Regions from separate parts of the Stenotrophomonas sp. Steno-Z2 genome, predicted to be linked through region 1. Evidence: predicted binding sites of a transcription regulator. Region 1 holds the regulator's gene; the other holds the start of a gene.
The links. The regulator FliA, encoded in region 1, starts transcription of late flagellar genes. The targets are predictions, from matches to a motif close to TAAAGTTTNNCNNNCNNNGGCCGATAA.

Region 1 (7,255 bases):
CAGCAGGCCCTTCTCGCGGGCCTTGGCGCGCAGGCGCTCGGGGTCGATGCCGGCGCCGTCGTCCTGCACCTCGATGCTGACGTAGTCGCCTTCCTGCTGCGCCGACAGCCGCACCCGGCCGGTGCGCGGCTTGCCCTGCGCCTCGCGCAGGTCGGGCATCTCGATGCCGTGGTCGATGGCGTTGCGCACCAGGTGCACCAGCGGGTCGGCCAGCGCCTCGACCAGGTTGCGGTCCAGCTCGGTCTCGGCGCCGACCAGCTCCAGGTCCACTTCCTTCTCCAGGCTGCGGGCGACGTCGCGCGCGACCTTGGGGAAGCGCGAGAACACCTTGCCCACCGGCTGCATGCGGGTGCGCATCACCGCCGACTGCAGGCGCGCGGTGGCGATGTCCAGGGTGGAGACGGCGCGGTCCAGTTCCTCGTCCTTCAGCCGCGTGCGCAGGGTCTTGAGGCGGTTGCGCGAGAGCACCAGCTCGCCGATCAGGTTGACGATGGCGTCCAGGCGCCGGGTGTCCACGCGCACGGTCTGTTCGGGTTCGACCGCGGCCTTGGCCGGCGCGGCCGCGCGCGGCGCGGGGACCGGCGGGGGCGGGGCGGGAGGCGGCGGGGCCGGGGTCGGCAGGGCGCGCGCGCCGGGCGCGGCGCCGCCATGCAGCTGGTCGAGCAAGGCCTCGAACTCGTCCTCGGTGATCAGCCCGTCGCCGCCGCTGGCGGCCGCGGCGGGTGTGGCAGCGGCCGCGACCGGCCTGGCGCCGGGGGCGGCGTCGCCGTGCAGCTGGTCGAGCAGGGCTTCGAACTCGTCCTCGCTGATGAGGTCGTCCGCCGGTCTGGGAGCGGTGGCGACGGCTGCCGGCTTCGCGCCGGGCGCGGCGCCGCCATGCAGCTGGTCGAGCAGGTCCTCGAATTCGTCCTCGGTGATCAGGTCGCCGCCGGCGGCCGTGGCCGGTACCGGCGCCGCTACCACCGGCGCCGGCCTGGCCGGTGCCGCATCGACGTCGAACAGCGCGATCAGCGCCGGCGGCGCATGCTGCGGCTCGGTGCCGGCAGCGACCGCGTCGAGCATGGCCTGCAGCCAGTCCAGCGACTGCTGCGCGGCGTCGAAGTGGTGCGCCTGCAGCTCGGCCTTGCCCGAGCGCGCCATGCCCAGGGTTTCCTCGGCGGCATGGCACAGCTCGACCATGGCGTTGATGCCGAGGAAGCCGGCGCCGCCCTTGAGCGTGTGGAAGCCGCGGAACACCGCGTTGAGCTGGTCGTTGTCCTCGGGCGCCTGCTCCAGCGCGACCAGCTGTTCGCCGAGGCGGTCCAGGATTTCCTGGGCCTCGAGGATGAAATCGGCGGCGATGTCGTCGGCGAAGGCGCTCATGGCGTCACAGCCCCAGGTCGGAGAGCAGGTCGTCGGCGTCGTTCTGGCTGACCGCGTGGCGGTCGATGCCGTCCAGCGCCGGGCCGGCGAGGCCGCCGTTGCGCGCCTCGTCCTCCGGCGGCGGCAGGCCGAGCGCGCCGAAGCCCTCGTGCACGCGGCGCACGATGCCGACCACGCGGCGGATGATCTGCCCGGTCAGGTCCTGGTAGCTCTGGGTCAGGGCGATCTCGGTGAGGTTGTGGCGGATGCGTTCCAGCGCCTGTTCCTGCTCCACCGCCGGCAGCGCGCCTTCGCGCAGGCCGCCGACCAGTTCGCGGCACTGTTCGGCCAGGTCCAGGGTGCGGTGGGTGGCCTTCTCGGTCATCTCCACCACGTGGTCCAGGCGCGCGCAGGCGTCGTCCAGCTCGCCGGCCTCGGACGGTACCGTCGGCAGTTCGCCCAGCGCCTGGCCCAGTTCGCGCGCCAGCCGGCCCAGGCCGGCCATCATCGGTTGCGTGCGCAGCGCGGCCAGGGCGTCGATTTCCCGGCGCCAGCCGCTCTCGTCGCCGCTCTCCAGCGCCGCCAGCGCGTCCTGCAGGCGCTGCACCAGGGCCGATTTCTCGCTCGGGGTTCCGCTGGACATGGTCATCAGGCGCTCGCCGCCAGCCGCTCGAAGATCTTGCCCAGCTTCTCTTCCAGGGTCTGCGCGGTGAACGGCTTGATGATGTAGCCGTTCACGCCGTTCTGCGCGGCCTCGATGATCTGCTCGCGCTTGGCCTCGGCGGTGACCATCAGCACCGGCAGGGTCTTGAGCCTGGCATCGGCGCGGATCGCCTTGAGCAGTTCGATGCCGGTCATCACCGGCATGTTCCAGTCGGTGACCACGAAGTCGAACGGCTGGCTGTTCAACAGCGCCAGCGCGGCGTGCCCGTCCTCGGCCTCGGCGGTGTTGGTGAAGCCCAGGTCGCCCAGCAGGTTCTTGACGATGCGCCGCATGGTCGAGAAGTCGTCGACGATCAGGATCCGCATGTTCTTGTTCAAAAGGTGTTCCTCTTCATGGTTCGACGAGGCCGGCGTCGGCCGCCTCGAAAATCTTCAACCGGCCGCGCAGCCGCAGCATGGCCTGGCCGTGGATCTGGCAGACGCGCGACTCGCTCACCCCGAGCACCGCGCCGATCTCCTTCAGGTTCAGTTCCTGCTCGTAGTACAGCGACAGCACCAGTTGTTCGCGCTCGGGCAGCTGGCCGATGGCCTTGCCCAGCTCCTCGCCGAACTGGCTGCGCTCGAGCACCTGCTGCGGGGTCGGGCCGCCGGTGGCCGGGGTGTCGAGCTCGCCCTGGTCCTCGATGCGCGATTCCAGGCTCAGCACCTGGCCGCGCGCGGCGTCCTCGATCAGCCGCAGGTACTCCGGCAGCGGCATCTCCATCGCCTCGGCCACCTCGGTGGCGCTGGCGGCGCGGCCGGTGGCCTGCTCGATGCGGCGGATGGTGGCGGCGGCGTCGCGGGCGCGGCGGTGCACCGAGCGCGGCACCCAGTCGCCGCGGCGGATCTCGTCGATCATCGAGCCGCGGATGCGGATCGAGGCGTAGGTCTCGAACGAGGCGCCCTGTTCGGCGTCGTAGCTGCGCGAGGCCTCGATCAGGCCCATCATGCCGGCCTGGATCAGGTCGTCGATCTCGACGCTGGCCGGCAGGCGCGCGGCCAGGTGGTGGGCGATGCGCCGCACCAGGTCGGAGTGGCGGGCGATGCAGTCGTTGGCGCTGGCGCGCTGCACCTCGCGGTAATGGGCGGCGGGGTTCATGTCGCCACCCCGCGCCGGATGATGCGCTCCAGGAAGAACTCGACGCCGCCGCGCGGCTCGGTCGGCGCCTGCCAGCGGGCGGTGCGGCGGGCGATTTCCTGCAGCGCCAGCGCCGCCGGCGCCGACGGGTACAGCTTCACCACCGGCTGCTGGCGCTGCACCGACAGCCGCAGCCAGTCGTCCTGCGGCACGCAGCCCAGGTAGTTGAGCGAGACGTCGGCCAGGAACTTCTCGCACACCCGCACCAGCTTTTCGTACAGCACGCGGCCTTCGTTGGGGTCGCGCACCATGTTGGCCACGACCTGGATGCGGTCCACCCCGCGCTCGCGCGAAAGCACCTTGATCAGCGCGTAGGCGTCGGTGATCGAGGCCGGCTCGTCGCAGACCACCACCACGGTGTCCTGCGCGGCCTGGCAGAAGGTCAGCACGCTGTCGGTGATGCCGGCGGCGGTGTCGATGATCATCACGTCCAGGTCGCGTTCCAGCTCGGAGAACACGTTGACCAGGCCGACGTGCTCGGCCGGCTGCAGCTCGGCCATGTGCCGGCGGCCGGACGCGGCCGGCACCACCAGCAGGCCGTCGGGGCCTTCGATGATGACGTCCTCCAGGCTGCAGCGCCCGGCGACCAGGTCGGCCAGGGTGTGTTTGGGCTGCAGGCCGAGGATGACGTCGATGTTGGCCAGGCCCAGGTCGGCGTCCAGCAGCAGCGTGCGCTTGCCCATGCCGGCCAGCGCCACGGCCAGGTTGGCCGAGACGTTGGTCTTGCCCACGCCGCCCTTGCCGCCGGTCACCGCGATGGTGCGCACGGGGCCGGCGGGCTGGCGGCGGGTGGCCGACAGCGGGAAGGCATTGGTCAGCTTGGCGTACTCACGCGACGGCATGGTTCAACTCCGGGTTGCAGGGCATATCGGCCGCGCGGCGCAAATCTTCAAGGCGCAGCACCAGATTGGCCGCCGAGGCCCGGTGCAGGTCTTCCGGCACGTCCTGTCCGTCGGTCACCCAGGTGATCGGCAGGCGGTGGTCCACGGCCACCGACAGGGCCGAACCGAAGCGGCCGGTCTCGTCCAGCTTGGTCAGCACCAGGCCCTGCGGGTTGGCGGCGCCGAAGCGGCGCACCACCTCGTCCATGTCCTGGAAGCTGGTGTTGGCCGGCAGCACCAGCAGGGTGCGGATCTGGCCGGCGGCGCGCAGCCACTGCAGCTGGGCGGTCAGGGCGCGGTCGCGCTGGCCCAGCCCGGCGGTGTCGATCAGCACCAGCTTGTAGTCGGCCAGGCGCTCGAGCAGCTGGTTGAGATTGGTGCCGCTGCTGGCCTCGTGCACGGCGATGCCGAGCTGGCGGCCGAAGCCGTACAGCTGTTCGCGTGCGCCGATGCGCTGGGTGTCGGTGGTGACCAGGGCCACGTCGCGGGCGGCGTGGGCCTCGGCGAAGCGCGAGGCCAGCTTGGCGATGGTGGTGGTCTTGCCGGCGCCGGTCGGGCCGACCAGGGCGATCACGCCGCCGGTCTCGATCGGGTCGACCGGGGCGATCGGCAGCTTTTTGGAGATCAGGCCCAGCATCAGGCCGCGGGCGCGTGCCGGGTCGGTATCGGCCGGCATCTGCACCGCCACGTCGCGGGCCAGGCCGGCGTCGAAGCCGTATTCGTCCATCAGGTCCAGGGCGTTGGCGCGCACCGGGCTGCCACGCAGGCGCTCGTCGGTGAAGCGGTTCATTTCGCGCTCGATCAGCTGGCGCATGCCGGCCACTTCCTGGCGCAGTTCGGCCAGCTGGCGGTCGTCGCGCGGCGCGCTGGCGACCACGCTCAGCGCGGGCGCGGCGACGGCGGCTTCCGCGGCGGGCGCCGGAACATTGGCGGCGGTGGCAGCGGCCGCGGCGACGGGCACGACCGGTTCGACCGGTTCGACCGGCGGCTGGCGCGGCGGGGCCATCTCAGACAGGGCGGGCGCGGCCATGACCGGCTCGATCCGTGGCGCCGGCGCGGCGGGCGCCACCGCGACCGGCTCTTCCAGCGGCGGGTCGATCGCGAAGCGGGCGCGGTTGACGGGCGCCGGCGCGGCAGCGGCGCTGGCCGGCGCGGCGACGGCGAAGCCCTCGGGGCGGAACGCCGGCACCACCGGGGCGTCGTCCAGCGCGGCCGGGAAGGTAGCAAAGCGCTGTTCCGGCGGCTCCGGTGCGCGTGCCGGTGCGGGCTGCGGCTTGAGCAGCGACGAGAAGCGGCTGCCCGGGGCCAGTTCGATGCTGCTGTCGATGGAGCGGCCGGTGGCGCCGACCGCCGAGCGGGCCAGGGCGGCCACGGCCGAGGCGGTGGCCACCACCGGTTCCGGCTCCGGGGTCCTGCGGCGGGTCACCGCGGCGATGATCGCCTCGGCGGCGCTGCGCGGTTTGGGCGCCGGCGGCGGCGCCGGGCGGGCGGCCTCCAGGGCGCGCTGCACGGCGGTCTCGTCGTAGTGGGCGGCCGCCACGATCTCGACGCCTTCCTCGATCCTGCGGTTGGACAGGATGACGGCATCGGGGCCATGTTCCTTGCGCACCAGGTTCATGGCGGTGCGCATGTCGGCGGCGACGAAACGTTTGATCTTCATGCTGGAGTACCGGGAATTCGTGTGCGGGTGCGACGCGGGAGCAGGGGCGTTGGCGGTGGGTTGCATGGCGGTGCGTGCTCCTCGTCCTTCGTGTGTGGCGGTGGCCGGCCAGGTGTCCGTTCTTTGACGCCGTCCTGCGCCGCCGCCGGTTTCCAGGCTGTCCTCAGCTGATCGTGCCGACCAGCTTCAGGCGCTTGTCTTCCGGGACCTCGCTGTAGGCCAGCACCGACAGCGAGGGAACGCTGTGGCGGACCATCCGGGCGAGGGCGGCGCGGACCGGGCCCGGTACCAGCACCACGGCCGGCTCGTTGCGCGCCTCCTGCTTGCCGACGCATTCGGCAAGACTCTGGTGGAGGCGCTCGGCGAGACCGGGTTCCAGTGCGGCACCGTTGCCCTGCGTGGATTCCTGCAAGACCCGTTCCAGTTGCGGGTTCAGGGTGAACACCGGCAGCTCCGGCGACATGCCGGCGATTTCCTGCACGATGAAGCGGCCCAGCGCGTTGCGTACCGCGGCGGTCAGCGCGGTCGGGTCCTGGGTGAGCGGGGCGTTCTCCACCAGCGCTTCGGCGATCTTGCGCAGCTGGCGCACCGGGATGCGCTCGATCAGCAGGTTCTGCAGCACGCGAGCCACCACCGAGATCGGCAGCGCCTTGGGGGTGAGGTCCTCGACCAGCTTGGGCGCGCTCTTGGCCAGGGTCGCCAGCAGCTGCTGCACTTCCTCGTGGCCGAGCAGTTCCGGCGCGTGTTCGCGGATCAGGTGCGAGAGGTGGGTGGCCACCACCGTGGCCGGATCGACCACGGTATAGCCCAGCGACTCGGCATGGGCGCGCTGGTGCGGCTGGATCCAGGTGGCGTCCAGGCCGAAGGCCGGGTCCTTGCCGGGGATGCCGTCCAACTGGCCCATGGCGCTGCCCGGGTCCAGCGCCAGTTCGCGGTCGGGGTGGATCTCGGCGCTGGCCACCGGCACGCCGTGGATCAGCACCCGGTAGGTGGTGGCCGGCAGTTCCAGGTTGTCGCGGATGTGCACCGAGGGAATCAGGAAACCGACGTCCTGGGTGAGCTTGCGGCGCACGCCCTTGATGCGCGCCATCAGTTCGCCGCCCTGGGCCTTGTCCACCAGCGGGATCAGCCGGTAGCCGACCTCCAGGCCCAGCGGATCGACCGGACGCAGTTCGTCCCAGCTCAGTTCGGCGGTCGGCGCCGGCTGCGCGGACAGCAGGCCGGGAATCTCGCCCGGCGCGGCGGCGCCCTCGGCGCCGGCCTGCGCGGCGTTGGCCGCGTCGCGTTTCCACAGCTTCCAGGCCAGGAAGCCGAGGATCGCCGCCAGGACCAGGAAGGCCAGGTTGGGCATGCCCGGCACCAGGCCGACCAGGCCGATGATGGCCGCGGCGATCGCCAGCGCGCGGTACTGGCCGAACACCTGGCCCATCATCGCCTGGCTCATGTCCTGGGCGCGCGAGGCGCGGGTCACCAGCATCGCCACCGCGCTGGACACCAGCAGCGCCGGCAGCTGCGCCACCAGGCCGTCGCCGA
Region 2 (7,255 bases), on a different contig from region 1:
GAAGCCGCTCCTGCGGATGTGGGGTCAGACGTCGCCGCCGTCGGCCCAGCCTTCGCCGCTGCCGCGCTGGAACACCCGGTCGCCATCCTGCACCTCGCCGGCCGGGTAGTGCGCCTGTTCGGCGAGCCGCGCGTAGATCGGGGTGAAGTCCGGTTCGGTCGCCGCCATCAGCTGCTCGAAGCTGTCGATGACGAAGTAGGTCTTCTGGAAGGTGTCGATGCGGTAGCGGGTACGCATGATCCGCTCCAGATCGAAGCCGATCCGGTTGGGTGCGGCCGATTCCAGCGAGTACAGCGATTCGCCCTTGGACGAGACGATGCCGGCGCCGTAGATGCGCAGGCCTTCGCGCGTATCGATCAGGCCGAACTCCACCGTGTACCAGTACAGGCGGGTGAGGTTCTGCAGCGCCTCCGGGCCGATGGCGTGCGCCTTGACGCCGCCGCGGCCGTAGGCGGCCATGTAGTCGGCGAACACCGGGTTCATCAGCAGCGGCACATGGCCGAACAGGTCGTGGAACAGGTCCGGCTCGGCGATGTAGTCGATCTGGTCGGGGCGGCGGATCCACCACGTCACCGGGAAGCGGCGGTTGGCCAGGTGCTCGAAGAAATCCAGTTCCGGCAGCAGGCCTTCCACGCCCACCAGGGTCCAGCCGGTAGCCGCGCCCAGCACCTCGTTGAGCTGGTCGAAGCGCGGGATCATGTGCTCGCTCATGCCCATCTCGTCCTGGGCATCGAGGAATTCGCGGCAGGCGCGGCCGACCAGCAACTCGCGCTGGCGCCGGTACAGCGTGCTCCAGGTGGCATGGTCGTCGGCGCTGTAGCCGTCCCAGGGCTGCTCCACCACGGCGGTGGTATAGACCGGCACGTACCCCTTGTCGGTCTGTTGGTGTTCTACGCGGCGCGGGGTGGTGTCCATGGCGGTGTTCCGGAAAGTGGATCACCCCGATGGTAGGAAGCCGGCCGCGCAACAGGTGTGCGAAATTGCGCCGGATGCATGACATGGCGCAACATTGTTGCGTCGATTCGATGTTGCGGGGCAACAAATGAATGCCGTCTCCCTCGACCGCACCGATCTGCGCCTGCTGGCGGAAATCCAGCAGCACGGTCGCGCCACCAATGCCGAACTGGCCACCCGGGTGAACCTGTCGCCCTCGGCCTGCCTGCGCCGCGTGCAGCGGCTGGAAGCCGAGGGCGTGATCGCCGGTTACGGCGCGCGCCTGGAGCCGCGCGCCATCGGCCTGGGCCTGCAGGCCTTCGTGCGCGTGCAGCTGTCCAAGCACGGGCAGGCGGCGATCGGCCATTTCGTCGAGGCGGTGCAGCTGTGGGACGAAGTGGTGGCCTGCCACGCGCTCACCGGCGACATGGATTACCTGCTGCACATCTACGTGCGCGACCTGGACCACTTTTCCGCGTTCCTGCTCGACAAGCTGCTCGACGCCACCGGCGTGGCCGACGTCAACTCCAGCTTCGTGCTGCGCACGGTCAAGGAATTCCGCGCGCTGCCGCTGTCGCAGCTGAAGTAGGCGGCGCTCCGCGCAGGAGCGCACTGAAACGCGCTCCGGCGTCGTCCACCGGGAAGTCCAATCAAGGCGCGGAGAAGGACACGCCGGCCGCCGCTTCAGTGCGCCGGCGCGACGCAGTTGCCTTCCCTGCCACGCAGCTTGTCCAGCCGCGAGCGGCCGTCCAGGCAGCGCTGGTAGGCCTCGGCCGCCGCGGCGCTGGCGCGCGCATCGGCGTCGCGCGCGCGGGTCGCGTGCGCCTGCTGCAGGCGGGCGATGCCGGCGCGGATCTGCGGCATCGCCGCCATCGCTGCCTTCTCGCCTTCGAGGATGGCGCGGCCGCGCTGCTCGAAATCGGCCGCGCCGATGTCCAGCACCTGCGGGCGGATCACCACGTCGGCGCGCGCCAGTTCCTGCTCGCCCAGGCGCTGGCCCATGATGGCGATGGACTGGTTCACCGTGCCCAGCAGGCCGCTCGGGCGCTGGCCGCTGGCCTTGCTGGAAATGTCCACGGCGATGACGAACTCGGCGCCGAGCTGGCGCGCGGCGTCCACCGGCACCGGGCTGACCACGCCGCCGTCGACGAAGGTCCTGCCGCCGATGCTGACCGGCTCGAATACGCCCGGCACCGAACTGGAGGCGCGCACCGCCTGGCCGACGTTGCCGCGCACGAACACCGCGCGCTCGCCGGTCTCCAGCTGCGTGGCCACCGCCGCGAACGGCTTCTTCAGCTGCTCGGCCGGCTTGTTGCCGACCTGCGCGTTGACGTAGTCCTGCAGCTTCTGGCCCTGGATCAGGCCGCCGGAGAACAGGCGCACGTCGCGGATGCTGGCCTGGTCCAGCGACACCGCCTTCTGCTGCATGTCGAAGGCGTTCATGCCGCTGGCGTACAGCGCGCCGACCACGCTGCCGGCGCTGGTGCCGGCCACCACCACCGGCTCGAAGCCGTTGGCCTCCAGCATCTTGATCACGCCGATATGGGCGAAGCCCTTGGCCGCGCCGCCGCCCAGGGCCACGCCGATCTTCACCGGCTTGGCCGGCGTGCCCGGCACCGCCGCCTGCGCCGGCGTCGATGGCCGCGTGTTCTCGCCGCCGCAGGCAGCCAGCAGGCCGAACAGCGAAAGGGACAGCAGCAGGCGGGCGTTGCGCGGCTTCATGATGAATGGGTGTGCGGGAAAGGGCGCAAGCATAGCCGCAAGCGGCCAAACCGCGGGCCAACGGCCCGGGTCGTCAGAACCGGTTGTCGCCGTCCAGGATGCGCCCCAGCCCGCCCAGCACCGAGCCCTCGCCGCGGCTCTGGCCGCCGCCCTGCGGCGCGGCCGCATACATGCGCCCGGCCAGGCGCGAGAACGGCAGCGACTGCAGCCACACCTTGCCCGGGCCGGTGAGGGTGGCCAGGAACACGCCCTCGCCGCCGAAGAACATGCTCTTCAGGCCGGCCACGCGGCGCACGTCCATGTCCACGCCGGCGTGGTAGGCGACCACGCAGCCGGTGTCCACGTCGATGCGTTCGCCGGCGGCCAGCTCGCGCTCCACCACGCAGCCGCCGGCGTGCACGAACACCCAGCCGTCGCCCTCGAGCTTCTGCATGATGAAACCCTCGCCGCCGAACAGGCCGGTCATGACCTTGCGCTGGAAATGCACGCCGACCTGCACGCCGCGCGCGCCGGCCAGGAAGCTGTCCTTCTGGCAGATGAGCCGGCCGCCGTGCTCGTCGAGCTTCATCGGCAGCACGGTGCCGGGGTAGGGCGCGGCGAAGGCGACCCTGGCCTTGCCCTGGCCGGTGTGCGTGTAGAGCGTGGCGAACAGGCTTTCGCCGGTGATCACGCGCTTGCCGGCCGCCAGCAGCTTGTCCATCAGCCCGGCGCCCTGGCCTTCGTGGCGGCCGTCGCCGAACACGGTGTCCATCTGCACCGCCGCGTCCTTGTACATCAGCGCGCCGGCCTCGGCGATGGCGCTCTCGCCCGGGTCCAGTTCGATCTCCACGAACTGCATCTCGTGGCCGACGATGCGGAAGTCGATGTCGTCGGCGCGGTTGCGGCGCCCGCCCAGCGGCGGCGGCACCGGCGGTGGCGCGGCCTGGCCGCCGAACTCGGGCAGCGACGCCGCCGGCTGCCAGCCCTGCATGCCTTCGCGCCAGGCCAGGGCGTCGCGGTGCAGCTGCGCATGGCGGCGCGCGGCCTCGTCGTCGAGCGGGCCGACGCGGTCGGGCTGTCCGGGGGTGTGGAAATACCACTGGCTCATGGGCGCACCTGGCGGGGAGAGAGCCGACAGTCTATGCCGGAGCGGCGGCGCGCAGTGCCTGCGGCCGCGGCCGGCGCGCCCGCCGCCAACGGGCGTGGAACGGCCGAGTTCGCATTCATCTTTTTCCCTCGTTCTGCCGCTAAAGCGGCGGCGGCCAAGGCCGATAGCTTTCGCACCGCGCGGAAGGGCTGGACGCCATGCCACGCAGTTCTTGGCAATGCCGCCATGCTCGGTGGTTGCTGAACGGCAGCCATGAAGGCGCCACTCCATCCGCCCTGGGAAAGCGGACCGTGGCGACGGAATGAGTCAGGGCGTCCACTCATTCAAGGGGAACTTCATGTCGATCAAAACGCTGTTCATCAGTCTGTTCGCCGTCACCCTGGTCATCTTGGGCCTGGTGTTCGCCTCCATCTTCGAGGTCAAGGCGACCTCGGCGCGGTTGAAGGCGGCACAGCAGTCGCGCTACGACTCCTACCTGCTGGCCGACGAACTGCGCCAGAGCTCGGACGACCTCACCCGGCTCGCGCGCACCTACGTCGTCACCGGCGACGCGCGCGACGAGCAGGCTTACGCCGACATCGTCGCCGTCCGCAATGGCGGCAAGGCGCGCGCGGACGGCCAGGCCGTTTCCCTGCAGAAGCTGATGGAGAAGGCCGGCTTCACCGCCGCCGAATTCGCCAAGCTCAGGCAGGCCGAGGACCTGTCCAACCAGCTGGCCAAGGTGGAGAGCGCGGCCATGCACATGGTCAAGGGCCAGTACGACGACGGCAACGGCGGCTTCACCCTGGCGGGCGAACCGGACCTGGAACGCGCGCGCGCGCTGATGCACGACCAGGCCTACCAGGACACCAAGGCCGCGATCATGAAGCCGATCGGCGAGTTCTTCGTGCTGCTGGACCAGCGCACCGAAGGCCAGGTGCTGGCGGCGGAGAAGGCCAACGGCCTGTGGACCGGCATCGCCGTGACCTCGATCGTGGCCGCCCTGGTGGTGCTGCTGGGCGCGCTGCTGTTCGCCTTCCGGCGCATCATCGGCCAGCTCGGCGGCGAGCCGCAGGACGTGGTCAGGGCAGTGGGACGCATCGCCAACGGCGACCTGCAGACCCCCATTGCGCTGCGCCCGGGCGACACCTCCAGCCTGGTGCACTCGCTGCGCGCCATGCAGGGCAGCCTGACCTCCATCGTGGCCGACATCCAGTCGATGGCGGAGGCGGCGGTGCGCCGCGGCGACTTCAGCGTCAAGATGGACAGCGCCGGCCGCGCCGGCTTCATGAAGGACATCGCCGGCCTGCTCAACGAGCTGTCCGACGTGACCGAAGCCGGCCTGCAGGACATCAGCCGCGTGTCCGGCGCGCTGTCGGCGGGCGACCTCTCGCAGAAGATCGGGCAGGACTACCCGGGCCTGTTCGGCCACACCGCCGGCGCCGTCAACCACACGGTCGCGGTGCTGGCCGGGCTGGTCGATGAGATACGCGCCCTGGCCGACAGCGCCGGGCAGGGCGATTTCAGCCGCCGCATCGAACTGGACGGCAAGAAGGGCTTCGGCCAGGAGATCGGCCGCCTGCTCAACCAGCTGTCGGTCACCACCGACGCCGGCCTGCGCGACGTGCTGCGGGTCGCGCAGGCGCTGGCCCATGGCGACCTGACCCAGCGCATCGACACCGACTACCCCGGCCTGTTCGGCCAGGTGCGCGCCGGCATGAACGCCACCGTCGCCAACCTGCACCGCCTGGTGCAGCAGATCAAGGACGACGCCGACCAGATCGGGCTGGCCACCACCGAGATCGCCAACGGCAACCAGGACCTGTCCGCGCGTACCGAAACCCTGGCGGCCAACCTGGAAGAGACCGCCGCCAGCATGGAGGAGCTGACCTCCACCGTGCGCGACAACGAACTGCGCGTGGCCCGCGCCGGCGACATCACCCATTCGGCCACCGACGTGGCCGCGCGCGGCGGCGAGATCGTCAAGGCGTCGATCGCCACCATGGACGAGATCGCGCACAGTTCGCGGCAGATCGCCGAGATCATCGGCGTCATCGACGGCATTGCCTTCCAGACCAACATCCTGGCGCTCAACGCCGCGGTGGAAGCGGCGCGCGCCAGCGAACACGGCCGCGGTTTCGCCGTGGTGGCCTCGGAGGTGCGCAGCCTGGCGCAGCGCTCGGCCGAGGCGGCCAAGGACATCAAGAACCTGATCACCGATGCGGTGGCCAAGGCGGAGAACGGCACCGAGCGCGTGCACCGGGTCGGCGACGCGATGGACGAGATCGTCACCGGCATAGGCGGCGTGACCGCGATCATGTCCGAGATCCTGCTGGCCAGCCGCGAGCAGAGCAGCGGCATCAGCCAGGTGGCGCAGTCCACCACGCAGATGGACGAAGTGACCCAGAGCAACGCGGCGCTGGTGGAGGAAGTGGCGGCGGCGGCGACCTCGCTGCGTGACCGCGCGCAGAGCCTGCTGCAGTCGGTAGCGGCGTTCAACCTCGGCGGCAGCCTGCGCCTGGCGGCGTAAGCGACGCACCCCGTAGGAGCGGCTTCAGCCGCGAAAGGCTTTACCGGGAGAGCCTCTTCGCGGCTGAAGCCGCTCCTACGGGCTTTGATGGCCGGTGTCGTGCAGCGCCTTGTGCAGCACGTCCAGCAGCTGGCCGTCGTCCAGCCGGTGTTCCCAGTACATGATGCCGCCGAGCTTGTTGCGCTTGACGTACCCGGCCTTGATCGCCAGCGACTGCGGGTCGTCGTAGGTGATCAGCTGGCGGGTGGCGGGATTCCACAGCCACGGCACCTGCGCCTGCGCGTCCCAGTGGCGCTCCCAGCCCGGCGCGCCGAGCCGGCTGCGCACGATCTCGCTCCAGTCGATGAAGCCGCCTTCGCTGCCGAACGTCTGGTACAGGCCGGCATCGGCCGGCTCCACGTCGCCGAAGCGGCGGCCGTAGAACGGCACGCCGACGTTGATCTTGCCCGCCGGCACGCCGGCCTCCAGAAAGTAGCGCACCGCGCCTTCGGTGGTGCGTTCGTCCGCCGGCGCCAGCGCCGAACGCGCCAGCCCGCTCTGGTGGCCGGTGGTCGGGGTCAGGCTGCCGTGGAAGTCGTAGGTCATCAGGTTGATCCAGTCCAGCGACCGGGCAATGCGCGGCAGTTCCAGGCCCTCGGCGAAGCGACCTTCGGCCGCGGCGATGGTCAGCAGGTAGTGGCGCCGGCCGTCGCCCTCGCGGTCCAGGCGCGCGCGCAGCGCTTCCAGCAGCAGGGTGAAATTGCGGCGGTCGTCAGGGCTGTGGCTGATGTCGGCGTCGCCCAGGGTCGGGTATTCCCAGTCGATGTCCAGGCCGTCCAGGTCGAAGCGCCGCAGCAGGGCGACGCCGCTGTCGATGAAGCGCGTGCGCGCCGCTTCGGTGGCCGCCGCCTCGGAGAAGTTGCCGGCGCCCCAGCCGCCGATGGACAGCACGATCTTCAACGCGGGGTTGTCGGCGCGATGGGCGACGAGCGCGTGCACATGCGCCGGGTCGACCTTGTCGGGCA

Region 2: a site for FliA is predicted at 3,883-3,909, ahead of AC06FP_RS04560 (methyl-accepting chemotaxis protein). Genes of this name have one in related genera too.

Annotation. Positions count from the first base shown of each region.
Region 1 covers NZ_JBWJOY010000007.1:10,381-17,635, forward strand. Annotated here, with positions in the region: gene AC06FP_RS13485 (chemotaxis protein CheA) at 1-1,362, opposite strand, end outside; gene AC06FP_RS13490 (protein phosphatase CheZ) at 1,367-1,990, opposite strand; gene cheY (chemotaxis response regulator CheY) at 1,990-2,382, opposite strand; gene AC06FP_RS13500 (RNA polymerase sigma factor FliA) at 2,396-3,142, opposite strand; gene AC06FP_RS13505 (MinD/ParA family protein) at 3,139-4,023, opposite strand; gene flhF (flagellar biosynthesis protein FlhF) at 4,010-5,722, opposite strand; gene flhA (flagellar biosynthesis protein FlhA) at 5,886-7,255, opposite strand, start outside.
Region 2 covers NZ_JBWJOY010000001.1:1,049,741-1,056,995, reverse strand. Annotated here, with positions in the region: gene phhA (phenylalanine 4-monooxygenase) at 25-915, opposite strand; gene AC06FP_RS04575 (Lrp/AsnC family transcriptional regulator) at 1,043-1,522, shown strand; gene AC06FP_RS04570 (patatin-like phospholipase family protein) at 1,618-2,655, opposite strand; gene AC06FP_RS04565 (TIGR00266 family protein) at 2,729-3,742, opposite strand; gene AC06FP_RS04560 (methyl-accepting chemotaxis protein) at 4,080-6,251, shown strand; gene AC06FP_RS04555 (glycoside hydrolase family 18 protein) at 6,327-7,255, opposite strand, start outside.